4 regions of the Alteromonas sp. Cnat2-8 genome follow, and region 4 is predicted to be linked to each of the others. Evidence: predicted binding sites of a transcription regulator. Region 4 holds the regulator's gene; each other region holds the start of a gene.
The links. The regulator sigma-54, encoded in region 4, starts transcription at its own class of promoters, with help from an activator protein. The targets are predictions, from matches to a motif close to GTTGGCACGNNNNTNGNNT.
Positions count from the first base shown of each region.

Region 1: a site for sigma-54 is predicted at 1,812-1,830, ahead of glnK (P-II family nitrogen regulator). Genes of this name have one in related genera too.
Region 2: a site for sigma-54 is predicted at 1,401-1,419, ahead of MHN00_RS01320 (DUF3192 domain-containing protein). Genes of this name have one in related genera too.
Region 3: a site for sigma-54 is predicted at 1,919-1,937, ahead of MHN00_RS15085 (formate/nitrite transporter family protein). Genes of this name have one in related genera too.

Region 1 covers NZ_JAKREX010000001.1:946,029-950,501, forward strand. The annotation lists gene MHN00_RS04080 (ammonium transporter) at 127-1,374, opposite strand; gene glnK (P-II family nitrogen regulator) at 1,407-1,745, opposite strand; gene MHN00_RS04090 (hypothetical protein) at 1,988-2,842, shown strand; gene MHN00_RS04095 (AraC family transcriptional regulator) at 2,880-3,599, opposite strand; gene MHN00_RS04100 (endonuclease) at 3,828-4,473, shown strand, end outside.
Region 2 covers NZ_JAKREX010000001.1:311,957-316,429, reverse strand. The annotation lists gene queF (NADPH-dependent 7-cyano-7-deazaguanine reductase QueF) at 1-194, opposite strand, end outside; gene syd (SecY-interacting protein) at 340-882, shown strand; gene MHN00_RS01325 (hypothetical protein) at 942-1,277, opposite strand; gene MHN00_RS01320 (DUF3192 domain-containing protein) at 1,552-1,917, shown strand; gene MHN00_RS01315 (GNAT family N-acetyltransferase) at 2,138-2,785, shown strand; gene MHN00_RS01310 (DUF3301 domain-containing protein) at 3,783-4,085, opposite strand; gene MHN00_RS01305 (DUF3549 family protein) at 4,086-4,473, opposite strand, start outside.
Region 3 covers NZ_JAKREX010000005.1:333,556-338,028, reverse strand. The annotation lists gene MHN00_RS15090 (DUF3488 and transglutaminase-like domain-containing protein) at 1-1,756, shown strand, start outside; gene MHN00_RS15085 (formate/nitrite transporter family protein) at 2,197-3,045, shown strand; gene MHN00_RS15080 (protein phosphatase 2C domain-containing protein) at 3,172-4,473, shown strand, end outside.
Region 4 covers NZ_JAKREX010000001.1:520,275-524,747, reverse strand. The annotation lists gene rapZ (RNase adapter RapZ) at 1-524, opposite strand, end outside; gene ptsN (PTS IIA-like nitrogen regulatory protein PtsN) at 609-1,052, opposite strand; gene hpf (ribosome hibernation promoting factor) at 1,066-1,353, opposite strand; gene MHN00_RS02205 (RNA polymerase factor sigma-54) at 1,384-2,865, opposite strand; gene lptB (LPS export ABC transporter ATP-binding protein) at 2,939-3,664, opposite strand; gene lptA (lipopolysaccharide transport periplasmic protein LptA) at 3,667-4,221, opposite strand; gene lptC (LPS export ABC transporter periplasmic protein LptC) at 4,190-4,473, opposite strand, start outside.

The sequences.
Region 1 (4,473 bases), 430 kb from region 4:
TTCCTAAGCTCAATAATGGTCTTAAAACACATTGCATGAAACGAAAAAAGCCCCGCATTAGCGGGGCTTAAACGAAGTAATAAGGCATTATTGTTATTGTTGTTTCGTTGCCTAATCGAGACTCTCTTACGAACGGCTGCTTGTGAAGTCTGGGTATGCTTCCAGACCACATTCGCTCATGTCTACGCCGTCGAATTCTTCTTCTTCGCTCACACGTACACCCATAACCGCTTTAATCACTAGCCATACCACTAGGCTCACTACGAATACCCATACAAAGATAGTCGCTGCACCAATTAGCTGACCAGAGATGCTTGAACCATCGTTAGTGAAAGGTACAAGGATAAGACCTAGAAGACCTACCACGCCGTGAACTGAAATTGCGCCCACTGGATCGTCAATCTTAAGCTTGTCTAGTGCAACAATGCTAAGCACTACTAAAATACCACCAAGGCCGCCGAACAAAGTAGCTTGTAATGGTGTAGGTGTTGAAGGCTCTGCTGTAATAGCCACAAGACCGGCTAGTGCACCGTTAAGTACCATAGTTAGGTCAGCTTTACCGAATAGAATGCGTGCTACGATAAGTGCAGCAATTGCACCACCAGCAGCTGCAGCATTTGTGTTCATAAATACAATCGCTACTGAGTTTGCACTTTCAACAGTTGCAGTAGCCAGTACTGAACCGCCGTTGAAGCCAAACCAACCCATCCACAGGATAAATGTACCTAAAGTTGCAAGCGGTAAGTTAGCACCTGGAATCGCGTTTACTTTACCGTCAGCGGTGTATTTACCCTTACGAGCACCAAGCACAAGAACACCTGCAAGAGCAGCAGCTGCACCAGCCATGTGAACAATACCTGAACCTGCAAAGTCAGAGAATCCAAGGTCGCCAAGCGTATACATACCGAATACTGCTTCGCCGCCCCATGTCCAAGCACCTTCCATTGGATAGATGAAGCCCGTCATAACAACTGCGAACGCTAGGAATGCCCAAAGCTTCATACGCTCAGCTACCGCACCAGATACGATAGACATTGCTGTTGCAACAAATACTACTTGGAAGAAGAAGTCAGCAGAAGGAGCATATGTTGCTGGCTCTTCAGCGACACCTGTTGCGCCATCAGCCATGATACCGCTTAGGAATGGACCCCAGTCGCCGCCACCGTACATAATGCCGTAACCGCAAATCATGTACATAGTGCAAGCGATAGCGAATAGCGCCACGTTTTTAGTTAGAATTTCTGTGGTGTTTTTCGCTCGAACAAGACCTGCTTCAAGCATCGCAAAACCTGCAGCCATCCACATAACCAGTGCACCGCAGATTAGAAAATAAAAGGTATCTAGCGCATACCCAAGTTCAAAAGTGATTTCCATTATGGTTTTCTCCGCAAATATATCGTTGTGGCTTACAGCGCGTCGCTATCCGACTCACCAGTTCGAATACGAACGGCGTGTTCAAGGTCGTAAACAAACACCTTGCCGTCTCCAATTTTGCCTGTTTTGGCAGCGCCAACGATGGCTTCTACCAGGCGCTCTACTTGATCATCCTGAACAGCAATTTCCAGTTTGACTTTAGGTAGAAAATCCACCTGATATTCCGCTCCGCGGTAAAGTTCAGTGTGTCCTTTTTGACGTCCAAAGCCCTTCACTTCGGTCACGGTCAAACCGTCGATACCGATTTCTGAAATGGCTTCACGAACATCATCTAGCTTGAACGGCTTGATGATCGCTGTGACTAGTTTCATGAGTTGCTCCCAGTTTGTTTTGGTTATTCTGTGATTTATGGTCGTGTTTCCAACTATGGGAAGATAAACCAAGAGCCATGCCACAAATAATTAGCCAAATAAATCAAATACATACAAGCAAACGCTTCATGAACGCACAAAAATAATGCACACTAATGGTGCACTGTTAAAAATTTGCCCAATTTTGAAGCGGTATGAGGTTGCGGTAAGGTGAGAGGACTAAAAAGTGCGATGAAATTAGGATGGAACTATTCGATAGGGCCCATGGTCTGTTGTTTACTATGACGACTATCACCCCATCTTTCTTTGCGCCTGAGCGCAGCATTGAACACCATTCCGTTGCAAAGAAAACGGCGTGGCGCCCACTATTAATTTCGGGCTGTGCACATGTGTTTGGGATCATCGTAGTGGTCATACTTTCTCAAATGGGCATCAACAACCAAAAAGCACGAGTAAATGTTTTGGAGCGAACGCCGGAGATAAGCGCCAGACTGTACTATCCCCCCGTTCCACGCCCTCCTGCCCAAGCTAAACCACAAGAAACTAAACCAATCGATGTTTCCCCTAAAAGGCAAGAAATTGAGTTGAAGCCTGACGCAACCAAAGCGACTGAAGCACTTGATAGTAAGAATGAAATTGTAGAAAGCCCTGCGCCCAAGCAGCAGAAAAATGCTGAGCCCGATACACAGCAGGTATCCATTGAAAGTAAGCCGACTAATACACTGCCGTCGCCCACTTTATCAAAAGACGCAAATCGGCGCGCAGGCTCGTTGAATCTATCGGTAAAAGATGGCGCAGCCCTCTACTTTGAAAAGTATCACAGTGACAAAGTCGCTGAAGACGCAGAACAGGCAGCAAAAGCATTTCAAGAGCGTAAAAATAGTCCTGTGCTTAGCGGGCCAAGCACACAGCAAATACAAGCTAATGAAAATCGACGCCCTTCAAAACGCGTAAACTGTAGCAGTACGACCAATAAAACTTTGGCGATATTGAGTGGAATTGCTGGTGGAACCTTAGAATGCACCAAAATGGACGACCACAAACGTTTTATAGACGCTAGAGTCAATAAACTCCCTAAAGACGAAGAGCGAAACTAGCCGCGCCTTTTAACTATTTACCGTCACATCAGGATAGTTATTTTCTTTTGAAAAACTTAGGGGGTTGCCCGAAATACGCTTTGAACCGGCGACTGAATGCTGCAACATCTTCATACCCTGTTAGCTGAGCTATACCCAACATTGGTGTATCGGTATTTCTAAGTAGTGCTTTGGCCTTTTCCATCCTCACTTTTACAAGGTAATCTCGTAAACTATGCCCGGTGGCTTCTTTAAAGCGTGTTTTGAATTGCGTTGTTCCCATGCAGGCTATCCGTGCTAACTCCACCTGTGTAAAGCCTCGGGCAAGGTCGCGATGAATATGGCTTAATACAGGAGTCATTCGCTTATCCATGCTGCATCCTTTCAAGGATGTTTCTAGCAAGGTTAAAAATAGCGCCAGTATTTCTTCATGGCCTTGGTCAGCAAACTGGCTAATTTGAATCTCTACAAACGATAAAAACGCCTGTAATGCTGACGTTACCTGAAATATTGGGTGTAACCTGTCATTTAAATTAACTGGCACATACTCCAAGTCCGCCACAATAAATTTTGACAGTTCGTTAGCACTAAAATAATGGACCTCATTCGGCGCTATGCATACGCCTTCGCCTACGCCGACTCGCCCGCTAAAATTATCGATTTCTATCAAGATATGTCCGTTGATGGGCAGCACTAACTGAAAGTAGTTGTGTTTATGGCGGCACGTTTGCTTCGTATATGAGCGTACGGATAGCGATGGAATTGGGCTGTCAGTCATTTTATTGCTCCCAACAGTCCATAATAGGTAGTACTGATCTTTTGCCTAACTCACCGTTTATTTGCATCTATTTCCTTGCCGTTAACTCAGTACTCTCTGCCGTTAGATTAAGCACTTTTATTCATTTTGTCACAAATACGTGCAATATTTGATACGCCTAGGAAGGCGTCGAACACTACATTTAAGGAACAAATATACATTTAAAATAAAGACAATAACGGAAAATAAATGAATATAAACTTACGTCAAATAGTCGGCTTGGCAGGTGCGTTGTTACCCGCTATCGCCATGGGTCAGGTCTCCAATGGAGACTTTGAAACATGGACGTCTGGCGCACCTAATTCATGGTCAACTATCGACTCCGGCATTAGTGTAGCTGAAAACTCTGTCTACTCATTCTCGGGAAGCAAGTCTGCTGCAGTTACCGTCAATACGACAACGCAAGGTTCAACTGACTTCCGTCAGACAATCAATGTAACCGCCGGTCAAAATTATGAATTTTCAGTGAGGCTATATCACACTGAAGGTGCTGTAAAAGCACGCCTATATGTAGACGGTTATCAAGGTTATTCTGACAACTCATTAACTGGAAACTGGCAACAGCTTACTTTCTCTTATTCCGCTACAGCGTCAAAAGAGATTGAGGTGGGGTTACGCTTTTATGATCAGACGGGCTTTGATGGGTCAGAAACCGTCTATGTAGACGCATTCGAGCCGACTACGCTTGGGTCAGGTGGCAATAACGGCGGTGGAAGCGCGTGTGCTAGCCATTCAGGCGTACTGAACTTAACTACCGACAATTACGGCAGTGAAACCAGTTGGCAAATAACTAACGCAAACAACCAAGTTGAAGCCTCTGGCAGCAGCTACGCTA
Region 2 (4,473 bases), 210 kb from region 4:
TACCCTGTCCAAGTGTCGATACCATCAAAAGGTAAACCTGAGCCGGCCAAGTTCAACGTATCACGACTTAGACTGCGCGGCACGCCTTGCAACAAGTCAGGATTATATTCAAATTCATAGTCAACCTGTTTACCTAAGGAGAGGTCATCAGGTGCAGAGATAGTAATTTTTTGAGGTGAGTTGTCCGTCGACATAAGAACCTTTTATGTATCTACGCGGGATTTAAATTGTTGAACTGCACAGCGACACACAGTCTTACGGCGCAGTAGAATTAACCCCAGTATTGACTTAACTGTTTAGTTGTATAGTGTACCCCAAAAATACGCAGGTAACGTCATAATGGCTCTAACAATTTCAGCACAATTAGATAAATTTGTATCATCTTATGTCGAACAGGCCGAGGGCGAGGGACTCAAGATAGCATTTGATAGCGAGTGGCCCTCGCCGTGCTATGAGACGACGGCGCAAGACGGTAAGCTTGTTAGATGGTCTCCTACGCTTCAATCGCCTGTGCAGTCTTTCAGTAATGTTGAAGAGGCATTATCGCTAAAGCTAAATCCTGACTACTGCGAGTATTTTACTCGTTACTACAGCGATAATTTAAAGGCTAACGCCCCGCAAGGTCGCTGTGAATTGCTTCAAGTTTTCAATACCGAAGATTTTGAAAGATTACAGCAAAACTTGATTGGGCATTTGTTGATGAAGCAAAGACTTAGGCAAGCGCCAACATTGTTTTTTGGTTTAACTGACGAAGAAGATTTTATTTTAACCGTTGTCAACGAAAGTGGCGAAGTGGCACTTGAGCAGGTTGGCAGAGAGCCTGCCAAAATTCTTGCGCCATCTCTTGCGGTGTTTATTGAGCAACTTACACCTGCTATATGACGTTAATGCTTTGACTGACGTCAATCAGACCTAAAATTACCGGCCTGCAAGACTAAAAGCTATTGGGCGTTAATAATTTGATGTAGCGCCCGCTTTAACTCCGCCACTTCTTTTTCTAACGTCTCTACCCGTGCATGCAAATTGCCCGGCTCATCAGTTGTGGCAACAGGATTTTGTTGCGCTACGTTTTCTTCGTTAGATACCTCTAGCTTAGGTTTGTGTGCGTTAAATCGCTTAATCGCTTCAATAGCTTCGGTTACCGATACCTTAAAGGGAGCTTTTGCACGTAAAATGCCTACGGACGGTGTTTTTCCTTCTTTATGCATTTGAAGGCACAAAACGTGAAGTTGCTGCAGGTTAGCGTTACTCATAATACGAAAATGGTTTAAAGTCATGAATAGTCGCAGTGTAGCCTGTCTACGTAGTCAATTTCACTAATAAGTTACTGATTTCACTATTTTTCAAAGTCTTCGTAGAATGGTGTTATTAAGATTGTTATAAAAATCAATGATTTAATTTTTGGCCTTAATCTTGTTTACCAATCATAACTTACATTATCACGCATAAACGCAGTGGTTCTTACGTTAGCGTATTTATGTCTATTCAGTGTCGGTTCACAAAGTAGGCGTAGTATCGAATAAAAACAACACACATAATTAAGGAATTCACATGAAAACGGTTCTTCTTTCAGTAGCTTTGGCATCTTCAGTTTTGCTTTCAGGTTGTGTCGTATCAGTAGGTGGCGGTTCAGATAGTCACTATGGTGCTGATTGGGAAGACAGAGAGTTTAACAATCGTAAACACATTGCGGATCTTGAAACAGGGACAACTTACGAAAGTGTATTGAGAAAAATGGGCGTTGCGGATTTCAATGAACTGTTCGAAAAGCAAGACGGCACATATCGCGTACTTTACTACCGAACTCAAAAAACGATGGGCGATGGTATCACCACAAAAGACGAGTGTACGCCGTTGGTTTTCAGAAATGGAAACTTAGTTGGCTGGGGTGACAGTGCTTATAGCTTAATGCACTAATAATCGTTAGTTGGTAATTGATTACGAAAGTAGGCATTACTAACTGTTTTTAAATGTTAATAAAAAGTTAACATGCAGGGGTTTTTCGCGTAGGCTAAAGTTTAATCAGTTTAAGTGGGTGGTTGGCGCAATGATAAAAGTTGTGCGGTAGTGTCCACTTCTCTCATTTTGTTTAAATGGGTAAAAGCAGCTGTATAACTTTGCGTACAAGGAGCCCCTGATGAATACTGATGCTATTAATAATGCAATAGCCCCCTTGCAAGACACGGTTAAAGCCATCTATCTATCTGTAGATGATCTCAAAGTTGCCGCCTCTATTCTTTACAATGCGTATGTAGATGACCCATTGTTCATTGACATTTTCCAAGCAGAAAAAGAAGGTTATGAAAGCCGTCTACGGTCAGCTATCCGTGAAGAGCTCAATGCATTTTGGGTTGCAGAGCAGCCGATGATTGGCCTGTTCGATGATGAGCGGCTTATTGCCGTTGCATGCTTGACCGCGCCCGATGCAGCATTTGGTTCAGGACGTTACTGGCACTGGAGACTGCGGATGCTTTTAACGGCAGGTTTGTTTGGTACAAAGCAAATGCTAGAGAAAGAAGAAAAAGTGCGAGCATTAGTTCCCGCCGATAACTTCCACATGCTGAGTTTCATCGCAGTACATCCAGATTATCAACATCATGGGCTTGGGCATATATTACTTGGCGCTATTGATAGCGTGGTAGAGGAAGATGAAAAAAGTGAGGGTGTTTCAGTGTTCGTGACCATAGAAAAACATCGCGCTTTCTTTAACGATGACAATTATCAGGTTGTAGGACAACTAAGCCTTTCTCATGTGAACGGTGAGGTAATGTTCAGGCTAAAATGATGTTTTTTTATTCGTTGTGATACTCCTACCAAAACGTCATACGTTGCAGTTCCAATCTTTACACCAAATTTACTACAGCGTTTGTAAGACATTTCCTACAAACGCTGTGAGTGATCTTACCTAAATGATGAAAGATTAATTTATACTAAAGTATAAAGCTATTGATTATATTGAAGTTTTTAAAAGTTAGTCAAAAGTCGTACAAGAATCTTTCTTAAATCTCTGTAATTCAATATGGCGGTAATAATTGGAAGGGATACTATGAACATGTCACAAGGAAACACGACGAGTCACGGATTGAGTCAAGGATCATCAACGGAATAAGTTAGGACAACTTAAGGATGAGACTCCCACAAGGCAATGGGGAAAGGGAAAGGAAAGCAGATAGGACACTGCATTAACAGGATGTTAGAAACGGATTTTAAAGGATATAAAGGGATTCAGGGACGTAAAATGTGAAAGGACTTCGCATACAGGATGTAGCAGGGAAAAATGGACGAGAGCTAGCAAGGAGCTAGAGGCAAGAAGCCAACGGCAGGATAGCCATTAAGGAATTTCTAGTTTGCATGGACGAGCAAACCAAGGACGAAAGAAGGACATGCTAAGGGATTGGCAAAGCTGTAGCAGGATGTACAGCAAATAATGGAATGAGGGAAGGGAACGTCAGCGGAGTCTGACAAGGACAGCCTCAGGAAGAGGAACACTGTATGAAGGATGTACAGTAAATTAGGATAAAAGGAAAGGGACCTACGCATGGATGTGTAGCTCGCACAGGAAGGCGCGAGAGTAGATGGAAAGGGGCGTATACGGATTTTAATCGGGAAGATTTTAGTCGCAAAGGATCGCGGAGAAGGATACTCAAAATTCCAGGAAAAAGGGGAGCCGCTAGGTTCCCCTTTTTTTTTGCGTTGTTTATTACCAATCCGTATGCATTTGTTATGTAAAACCTGACCTGAATGGTGAATTAAGAGCCGCTCACGCTCTTCGACATAGAAGCTTAAACCCTATGCGGCGGCACCTCTGTTCGCATAACCCTTACACCTATTAATTCAACTTCCCCAGTATATCGGTCCTCACCATTACTCGAGAACTCAAAGTTGAATACACTGTGCCAGTCTGGCTTACCATATTTAAACGAGAACCGAGTTTTTGCTCTTGCCACGCTCAACAACTGCAAACCATGTTTATCGCAGTATTGTTTTAGGTAAGCGTTTGTTCGTTCAGAAATAGCCCGTATGCGCCAAAACTGATAGCCAGTAAACCCGATAACCATCCACACCACTAACTCAAGTAACGTCATTTACTTTCTCGCTTGTGCAAACAATTGTTGAAATGCATTGGTGAGAATCTGAGGGTTGGCTTTGGAATGCAGGAGTGTTAGCACTTGTCTGCGTAACTTCGGGACTTGTACTAAATCTGAAAAGAACCCTGCGAATAAGGCGCCCTTATGACCCTCTTTTTCATCAACGTTTGCCGCCTGCTCTAAAAAGGCACTAAGCAGTAGTGGTTCCATTTGCTCGAAATGGCGTGCTGCAATAACGCTTAAAATATCAAGTCTCTGCGACTTTTCGCTTTTTAATAATTCGAGTAGTTTGTTGTTGATGGTCGGGTGGAAACTACCTTCTGACGTGCCTCTCAGCGCCGCTAAATTGATGTCGTCACTTTTATCTATCTCAATTAAATACGCC
Region 3 (4,473 bases), on a different contig from region 4:
GACCGTCGCGTGCGCGCTCAAAATCATGCTGGTTGAGAAAAAACGAGATTTTCACTTAATTGTATGTACCTGTTTGTTCTTGATCGGCTGCGGATTTATCTCGTCTCTAAGCGTATTTGCGTGGATTGGCTATACAGGAATACTGGCCCTGCTGCTATTCGCGACTGCCATTTATCACGGTGCAGGAATACCCAAATCAAAAAGCATTAAATTCGTGACCGTGCTTATTGTCCAAGCTTTCCCTATCGCGCTGCTACTGTTTTTACTGCTTCCCCAACTCCCTCCGCTTTGGCAGATGCCCACGTCAAAGTCGACTGAAACCGGGCTTTCTGACACGGTGACGCCTGGTGATATTGCGTCACTTGCAAGTTCATCTGAATTGGCTTTCAGCGCCACATTTGAAAACGCAGAAGCAGTCCCTGTTGCACCGTCCAGGTATTGGCGCGCTATGACCTTAGAACATTTTGACGGGAAAACCTGGTCTATTAGCAACAAACGCAAACAGGCAGAGCAGCAGTTAGCTTACATGGGCAAGCCAACACCCTTGTCAGCTCTGGCCGAGGAAAATACGCCTCAAGTGATAAGTTATGAATTGATCGTGGAACCCACACAGCAAACGTGGCTGTTTGCGTTAGCGCCTTCGACCCCCAACAACCGCGAGAACAGTATTTTCGTAAGAAGTCTTTTTGATTTTACGTTAAGGGCGAATAGCCCAATATCCAGTAAGAAGGCGTTTTATCTGCGCTACTATCCAACTGCTCAAATCACTAGCGGAATAGGAAATTTTGAATCTCAACTAAACCTACAGGTTTCCATGAGTGGCAACCCACAAGCCAGGGCATGGGGACAGAGACTTGCCAAACAATACTCAAGCGCACAGCAAATAGTTAGCGCAATAATGCGTGAATTTAATCAAGGGGGCTTCCGCTACACCCTATCGCCGAACGCCATGCCTACCGACCCCATCGACCGTTTTTTATTTGAAGAACGCTCAGGTTTTTGTGCCCATTACGCAGGCGCCATGGTGTATGTGCTTCGCGCCGCAGGGGTACCGGCAAGAATGGTGACAGGCTACCAGGGCGGAAGCGCACTTAATGACAATGTGCTGCAAATAAGGCAGTACGATGCACATGCGTGGGTGGAAGCATTTATTGATGGTGTATGGATTCGACACGACCCAACGAGTATGGTGGCACCGTCACGCTTAACCTTCGGGCTTGAACGTGCGTTGGAAGAGCTTGGGGAGTCTCGTGAAGCGAGTATTTTGGGCGACCTTAGCAACGCTGCCATTTTTGCAACGTTACAAAGCTGGTTTCAACAGCTCGATTACTCATGGAGTAAATGGGTACTGGGCTTTGACAATACTGCGCAAACCAACATGCTTGAAGAATTACTAGGCTCGCTAACGCCGCAAAAAATGCAAGTTGTATTTCTTTCCGCCATTGGCCTAATTGGGCTTATTTTAGCACTTTATTTTTTACCCAAAACGCATCGCAACACACGGTCGCCCTCACACAGAGTTTTACTAAACGCAATAAAATGCGTTGAAGCTAAAACAGGAAAAGAAAGAGGGAATAAAACCTTGTCCGCCTTTATGAGTGAAGTTAATCCTTTGATAAACGAAGATGCTACCAAGGCACTAAGACTACTGTGTGAACTATTTGAGCATGAAAAATACGCACACCGAACACAAGAGGCAAAAGTTTATCCAACCATGAAGCGTCAGCTAAAAATGTTAAAACAGGCATTAAAGTAGGAAATAGTAAAACCGATTGCACCTTAAACACTCACACTCCCCCCTTTTTAGTGCAGACTAATTAATAGTGCCTTGGCGCAAGCGACTATCAACACAGCCACGAATTTACACAAGCCATTGTTTTAAATAGCAATAAATAACACGTTTAGGTACATTTTGGTTATTGGCACTTTTTTAGCTTTGTACAAATGGATAACAAAAGTACGAAGGCGCTTATACAAGTATTAGTTGCCAACGGGCTTTAGAGTACAAAGGCGTACACATAACCGACGGTTTATTTGTTAGCTACCACAATGCATGAGTTTCGGACAAAGGCGTCCCCAGTTCTTTCTTACGAGAGCGCTGCGGACGCCTTTTTTTGATCTTCTGGAACGCATTGAAACAGTAAACGCCAACACACAGATGACAACTTATTAATAACGACAACGTGAGGTGAAACCATGGCTTATCTTCTCCCCGCTGAGTTTGCAACCAAGATGGTAGATGCAGGCGAAGCCAAAATTTATATGTCTACACGAGATACTCTTATTCGCGCTTATATGGCAGGTGCAATATTGGCCCTTGCCGCTGTTTTTGCCGTTACCATTGCCGTTCAAACCGGCGTGTTTCTTCTTGGCGCAGTGTTATTCCCAGTGGGCTTTTGTATGCTCTACCTTATGGGGTTTGACCTATTAACCGGCGTGTTTGTACTTACCCCACTCGCTTGGCTTGCACAGCGACCTGGCGTCACGCCAAAACAAATTCTACGGAATTGGGGATTAGTATTCTTAGGTAACTTTGGTGGCGCATTAACCGTGGCCTTTATGATGTCGTTTATTTTTACCATGGGGTATAACGTGGATGGCGGTGCCATCGCGACTAAGGTAGCCAGCATTGGCGAAGCTCGTACATTGGGCTACGCAGAACACGGCGTTGCAGGCTGGTTCACCATTTTTATTCGCGGCATGTTGTGTAACTGGATGGTGTCGCTAGGCGTAGTGGGTGCAATGATTTCAACTCACGTTAGCGGAAAAGTACTAGCCATGTGGATGCCAATCATGCTGTTCTTCTTTATGGGTTTTGAGCACTCAGTAGTAAACATGTTCCTTTTCCCATTTGGCCTTATTATGGGCGGCGACTTCTCGGTTATGGACTACTTCATTTGGAACGAGATCCCAACTGCACTTGGAAATCTTGTTGGTGGCCTCGCCTTTACTGGACTAACCCTGTACACCACCCACGTTAAGACGCTACCCAAACGTACTATCCCTGTTGATAAAGCCGCTGCATCGCAAACACTGCCTATTTAATTAAGGCGCTTATCTTAAAGCCATCATGCCTTGTCCCTACAAGACACGTCATGATGGCGTTATCCGTTTCCTTGGAAATAACTAATTGGGCTCATAATTAAATATGCAGGTAAGAAGCAATTAAACATGAATGAGCGAGCCGCGTTAAACGCCCCAATTAACCCACCAGCTAACACGCTCAGTGTAAGTGCATTTTCTACAGCCGGCGTTAAAGCGATAAACCAAGATGCATACGCTTTCCATGTCTCTGATAACCCAAATCAAAGCAGCGTTTTTGTTATCGCTGACGGTGTAAGTAGCAGTACGGTTAGCCAGGTTGCTAGCGACTTTGCTACCAGTCAGTTTATTAAACTGTTTAAAATAGCGCCGGAACAATGGTCGGTTAAGACGCGCGCTGAAACCATTATTAAAGAGATAAACGCGTTGCTTTACACACGTACGCAAAGAAGTCCCTTTTGCTATACACCAGAAAAAGGTTATGTGTGCACGTTAACAGTGGCAGTGGTAACAGGCAATCACATGGATGTATTTCATGTGGGGGATTGTCAAATTCAGGCTATTTCTAAGAACGCACAGTCGCCTGTCTTACTCACAAAACCTCATCGTCAAGTATCGGAAAGTGAGCCTTCGCAGAGTTATCTTACTAAAGCATTAGGCGTTCAAGCACATATAGATATCGACCACACAACACTCACCCTCAACTCATCGAGCACGTTTTCGATAAGTAGCGACGGCGTTTATGAGTTTGTTTCGCTACCCACCATTCTTATGAAAATCAGTGAGGCCGATACGCTTTCTGAAAACCAAGCTGCGTTGGTAGTACATGAGGCATTTACTAGAGGAAGCGATGACAACCTCACCTTACTTCTCGTAAAGGTTCTTGTAGCTAGCCATGATGGCCTAGACGATCACAGACACCCACTGTATACAGGCGTTTCAACTTCACCTCATTCATCTGTACTTAACAGGCCGTTGGGCAACCAACTGATAACCAATTCTGAGGTTTCTGATGCTGCGATTCATTACTCAAATCAGCAGTCTGATGAACATGTATGCGAAGAGCCTGCTGCCGCAAACTTTAAGACGGGTGATGATGTTGATGGACTGAAGCTAGAACGACAGCTTTATACGTCGGCCCGAAGCCATGTTTTTATTGCCACCAATTCGTCTTGTGAAGCTACGCACAGAAACAGCCCTGTGGTTGTAAAAACGCCGGCTACCGACTTTACCCTATCACCAGAAATGGTAAATGGGTTCCTAATAGAGAGCTGGTTTTCGAGACGGATTAATTCGGCACACGTTATTAAAAGCCCAACGTTTACTGATTTGGGTCTACCGTACTCTCCTTCTGCTTTTTACAGCGTAAGTGAATATGTACAAGGTCAAACGCTAGCTCAATGGGCTGTTGATAATCCTACGCCGCCATTA
Region 4 (4,473 bases):
TTAGGAATGCCGTGCTTAAAGCCAAACGACTCAAACACAAGCACAAGGCGTGAGCTTTTCTTACCCAAGATACGCTCTCGAATTAACTCTGCCAGTTGGTGAATGGTAAGCTTATCAGTGTCCAAATATAAATCTGCGCGTTCTGCAATAGGAGCAAGTAGGGCAGACTCCGCTTTAATGGCTTCTGAAAGCGATTTATTAAGCTTGGCGAGAGGGTGAAGACGACGTGTTTCGCTAAAACGCTTAACCAGTACATCATCGCTCGCGTCAATGTAAACAATGGTCATCGACCACGAAGAAGGCAGGTAGTCTAGAATTTCCACCAAATCGTCAGGATTTTTAGGTAAGTTTCTCACATCGATACTTACCGCAACCTGATCGTACTCGTCAACAACTGTATGGGTTAAGGTGGGAAGTAAGTTTACCGGGATATTATCAACACAGTAATAACCTAAATCTTCCAATGCGCGAAGTGCGACAGACTTACCAGACCCCGAACGACCACTGATTATTATCAGCTTCACCTACTTTCTCCCTAATACTCTGGTTTTATCACATACGCGTTGTTGAATTAGGCGCCCACTAAACGGTTAATAGGCGCTTAATGTTTAACTTAATGCAGATAGAATATCGTCGCTTGTCGTTGCGCGACGTATTGCTTTAATCGTTTCTTTGTCGCTTAGTTTACCAGCCACGGTGGCCAGCGTTTGAAGGTGTCCTTCGGTCTGCTCCTCGGGAACGAGTAGCGCAAAAAAGATGTCTACGGGTTTCTCGTCAAGGGCGTCAAAGTCGATTGCTGGCGTGCTGGTTACAACAATGGCAATCACTTTCTCAAGGCCCGGCAGGCGTCCGTGGGGCAGGGCGATACCATTGCCAATGCCTGTACTACCCATACGCTCTCGAGCCATCAAACTGTTGAGTACCGTTGCCTGATCAATGTTCTCGTTTTGCTTGGCAGCGATATCAGCGATGATCTCAAGAATTCGCTTTTTACTATTACACTGAACCGCACACTCGGTGCGGTCCAGACTTACGATGGCTTGTATATCCATGCTTAATTAACTACTAATGTTTTTTCAGTTTTTCCTTATGCTTGATTACCTGCCGGTCGAGTTTATCAACCATGCTGTCAATCGCCGCATACATGTCGGTATTTTCTGAGGATGCGAATACTTCAGCGCCACTTAAATGAACGGTCGCTTCGGCTTTTTGATTTAATTTTTCAACGTTCAGGATGACATGCACATTAGAAATGTGATCAAAGTGACGTTCAAGTTTGCTGAACTTCGTATCGACATAATTACGCAAAGAGTCGGTGATTTCGACATGATGACCAGTAAGGTTGATTTGCATATTTCGTCTTCCTTATATTATTAAGCCCGATTAAATAAGGCTTTTGCGTTGGTTCGACGGCGGGATCGACAACGATTCCCGGTACTTTGCTATTGTTCGCCGGGCAACTTTAATGCCTTGTTCGGCCAACAATGAAGCAATCTTGCTATCACTTAGCGGCTTGCTAGGCTTTTCAGCGGCCACTAATTTCTTGATCAATGCACGAATCGCTGTAGATGAACATTCACCACCAGACTCTGTTGCAACGTGGCTTGAGAAGAAATACTTCAATTCGAAGATTCCACGTGGCGTATGCATGTACTTTTGCGTTGTCACTCGCGAAATAGTGGATTCGTGCATATCTACCATTTCTGCGACATCATTTAGCACCATTGGTTTCATCATTTCCGGGCCGTGCTCAAAAAAGCCCATTTGCTGCTGCACAATGCAGTTTGCAACCTTCATTAAGGTTTCGTTACGAGATTCAAGGCTCTTTATGAACCACTTAGCCTCTTGCATGTGTGAGCGGATGAATTGTGAATCGCTACTATTCTTGGCACGGCGACTCATTGCAGCGTATTGTTGATTTACGCTTAACTTAGGCAGACTGTCGGGGTTCAGCTCAACCACCCAACGGCCATTTTTCTTGGTTACTGAGACATCAGGAATAACGTACTCAGGCTCTTTAGTAACTAAAGCACTACCTGGGCGAGGATTCAAGGTTTGCAGTAAACGCATTGCCTCGCGTAGCTGATCTTCTTTCAATCGGCTTTTACGCATAAGCGTACGATAGTCTTTGCTGCTCAGTAAGTCAGAGTACTCTTCAATCAGTTGTTTTGCTTCAGCAAGCCACGGTGTGTCTTCTGAAAACTGGCGCAATTGCACCATCAAACATTCTTGTGGAGAGCGTGAGCCAGAACCAATAGGGTCGAACATCTGAATGCGCTTTAGCACACATTCTATTTCGTCCATTTCAATCGGCTCTTCCATATCATCATCGTTAACCGCTTCTAAAATATCATCAAGGGTAACGGTTAAATAACCTGACTCGTCAATAGAGTCGATGATTGCTGTAGCGATTGCGCGATCGGTATCCGAGAAATGGGTAAGGCGCATTTGCCAAAGAAGGTGCTCTTGAATATCTTCAGTAGTCTCACCTTGGAAGATTTGCTCGTCGTCATTGGATGGACCCGGAGCAGGCGAAGATGAAGCAGAGTAGTATTCATCCCACGTACTGTCGATTGGCAGCTCATCGGGAAGATCGTTTTTCTCAAGTGCATCGCCGGCTTCTAATGTGTCACTAGATGCAGAAGCAGTGGCCTCAGAGCCGCTGTCATCGTTGTCGATATTGTTCTTTTCTAGTTGCGGCTCGTCGTTACCTTCTTCAACTTCTAATAGCGGATTAGAATCGAGCGCTTCTTGGATCTCTTGTTGAAGATCAAGTGTAGAAAGCTGCAGCAGTTTAATGGCCTGCTGAAGCTGAGGTGTCATGGTAAGTTGTTGGCTAAATTTTAGCTGTAAAGATGGTTTCATCTACGTCTTATTTAAATGCTCTAAATTGAATATACCAGAGCGAAACTGAAAAATGACAATTCGGTTACATTAACTATAGCCTGAATTGTTCGCCTAGGTATACATCCCTTACTTTTTGATTACTTAAAACCTGTTCCGCCGTTCCTTGCGCAATAAGCTCGCCATGACTCACAATGTACGCCTTTTCACAAACATCCAATGTCTCTCGTACGTTATGGTCTGTGATAAGGATTCCAATACCCCTATCGCGAAGATGTTGTATTATCTTCTTTATATCATTAACTGATATTGGATCAACACCAGCAAATGGTTCGTCTAACAAAATAAATTGCGGTTTTGCTGCCAGAGCGCGGGCAATCTCAACGCGACGGCGTTCGCCCCCTGACAAACTCATCCCCGTACTATTACGTATATGGTTAATATTAAATTCATCAAGTAGCGCATCAGCTTCTTCTTCTTGCTGTTGTGAATTTAAATCTTTACGGGTTTGCAAAATGGCCATGATATTTTCATGCACTGTGAGCTTTCTGAAAATAGAGGCTTCCTGCGGTAGGTAGCCTATTCCGCGGCGTGCACGCTCGTGCATGGGCTGATGAGTTAGCTCATTGTCGTCGATTTCAATCTTGCCTTTATCCAGATTCACTAAACCAACAATCATGTAGAATGTGGTGGTCTTACCAGCGCCATTTGGGCCAAGAAGACCAACAATTTGACCCGTTGAGACAGACAGACTTACATCTCGAACAACCTGTCTTGACTTGTAAGCCTTAGCAAGATTTTTAGCGCTCAAAGTTGCCATTGCTATTCATTGCCCTCGTTGTCTTTTTTGTCTTTCTTAGACGAAGTTTTGCGAATGGTCTCAGGTGTGAATACTGTGGTCACTCGACCCTCACCATCTTTACCTGCGCCCCCAGTCGCTAGCAATTGCTCGGTAATCATATCGAACGTGATGTTGTCACCCTGTACTTTACTGGTGTCTTGTTTCAACTCTGCGTTTCCGGCAAGAGAAATCGTTCGGTTCACCACTTCATAGCGTATTTCATTAGCTTTTGCTGAAACTGGCGTGCCGTCTTCCAATTGCTGGGAATAGCTTGCAGGCTTCCCTCTAGCAATAAATATTTCACGACCACCACCGTCAGTGGCAATTACTTCCACTTCGTCAGCTTCAATAACCAAAGAGCCTTGAGTTATGAGTACGTCGTCTTTGTACAACGCGGTTTTATTTTTACCGTCGATAAACTGGGTGTTCGAGCCTATTTTTATGGGCTGCGAAAAATCATCTTCACTGGCGTGTACCGCACCGCTAGCGATGGCAAGCAATAAACTAGTTGCTAGGGGAATAAGTGGTTTGTACATGATCTAAAAGCTCGTATTCTTGTGTGCGTAAATTCGCGTTAAACCCATTACTTAAAATGACATATTGGGTGCCCAGTATTTCAACGGGTTGGTCAGATGTCATTTGCTTGGTTTCTAAATTAATTTGAATGTACTCGGTCGATATACTTCTGACAAAGTCATCGCCAGTTTGGTTCTCAATATTAACTTGGTTTTCCAGCTGGATTAGCTCGTTATTGTATAGTGTACCTTCATCAGCGGTTACCACCCATG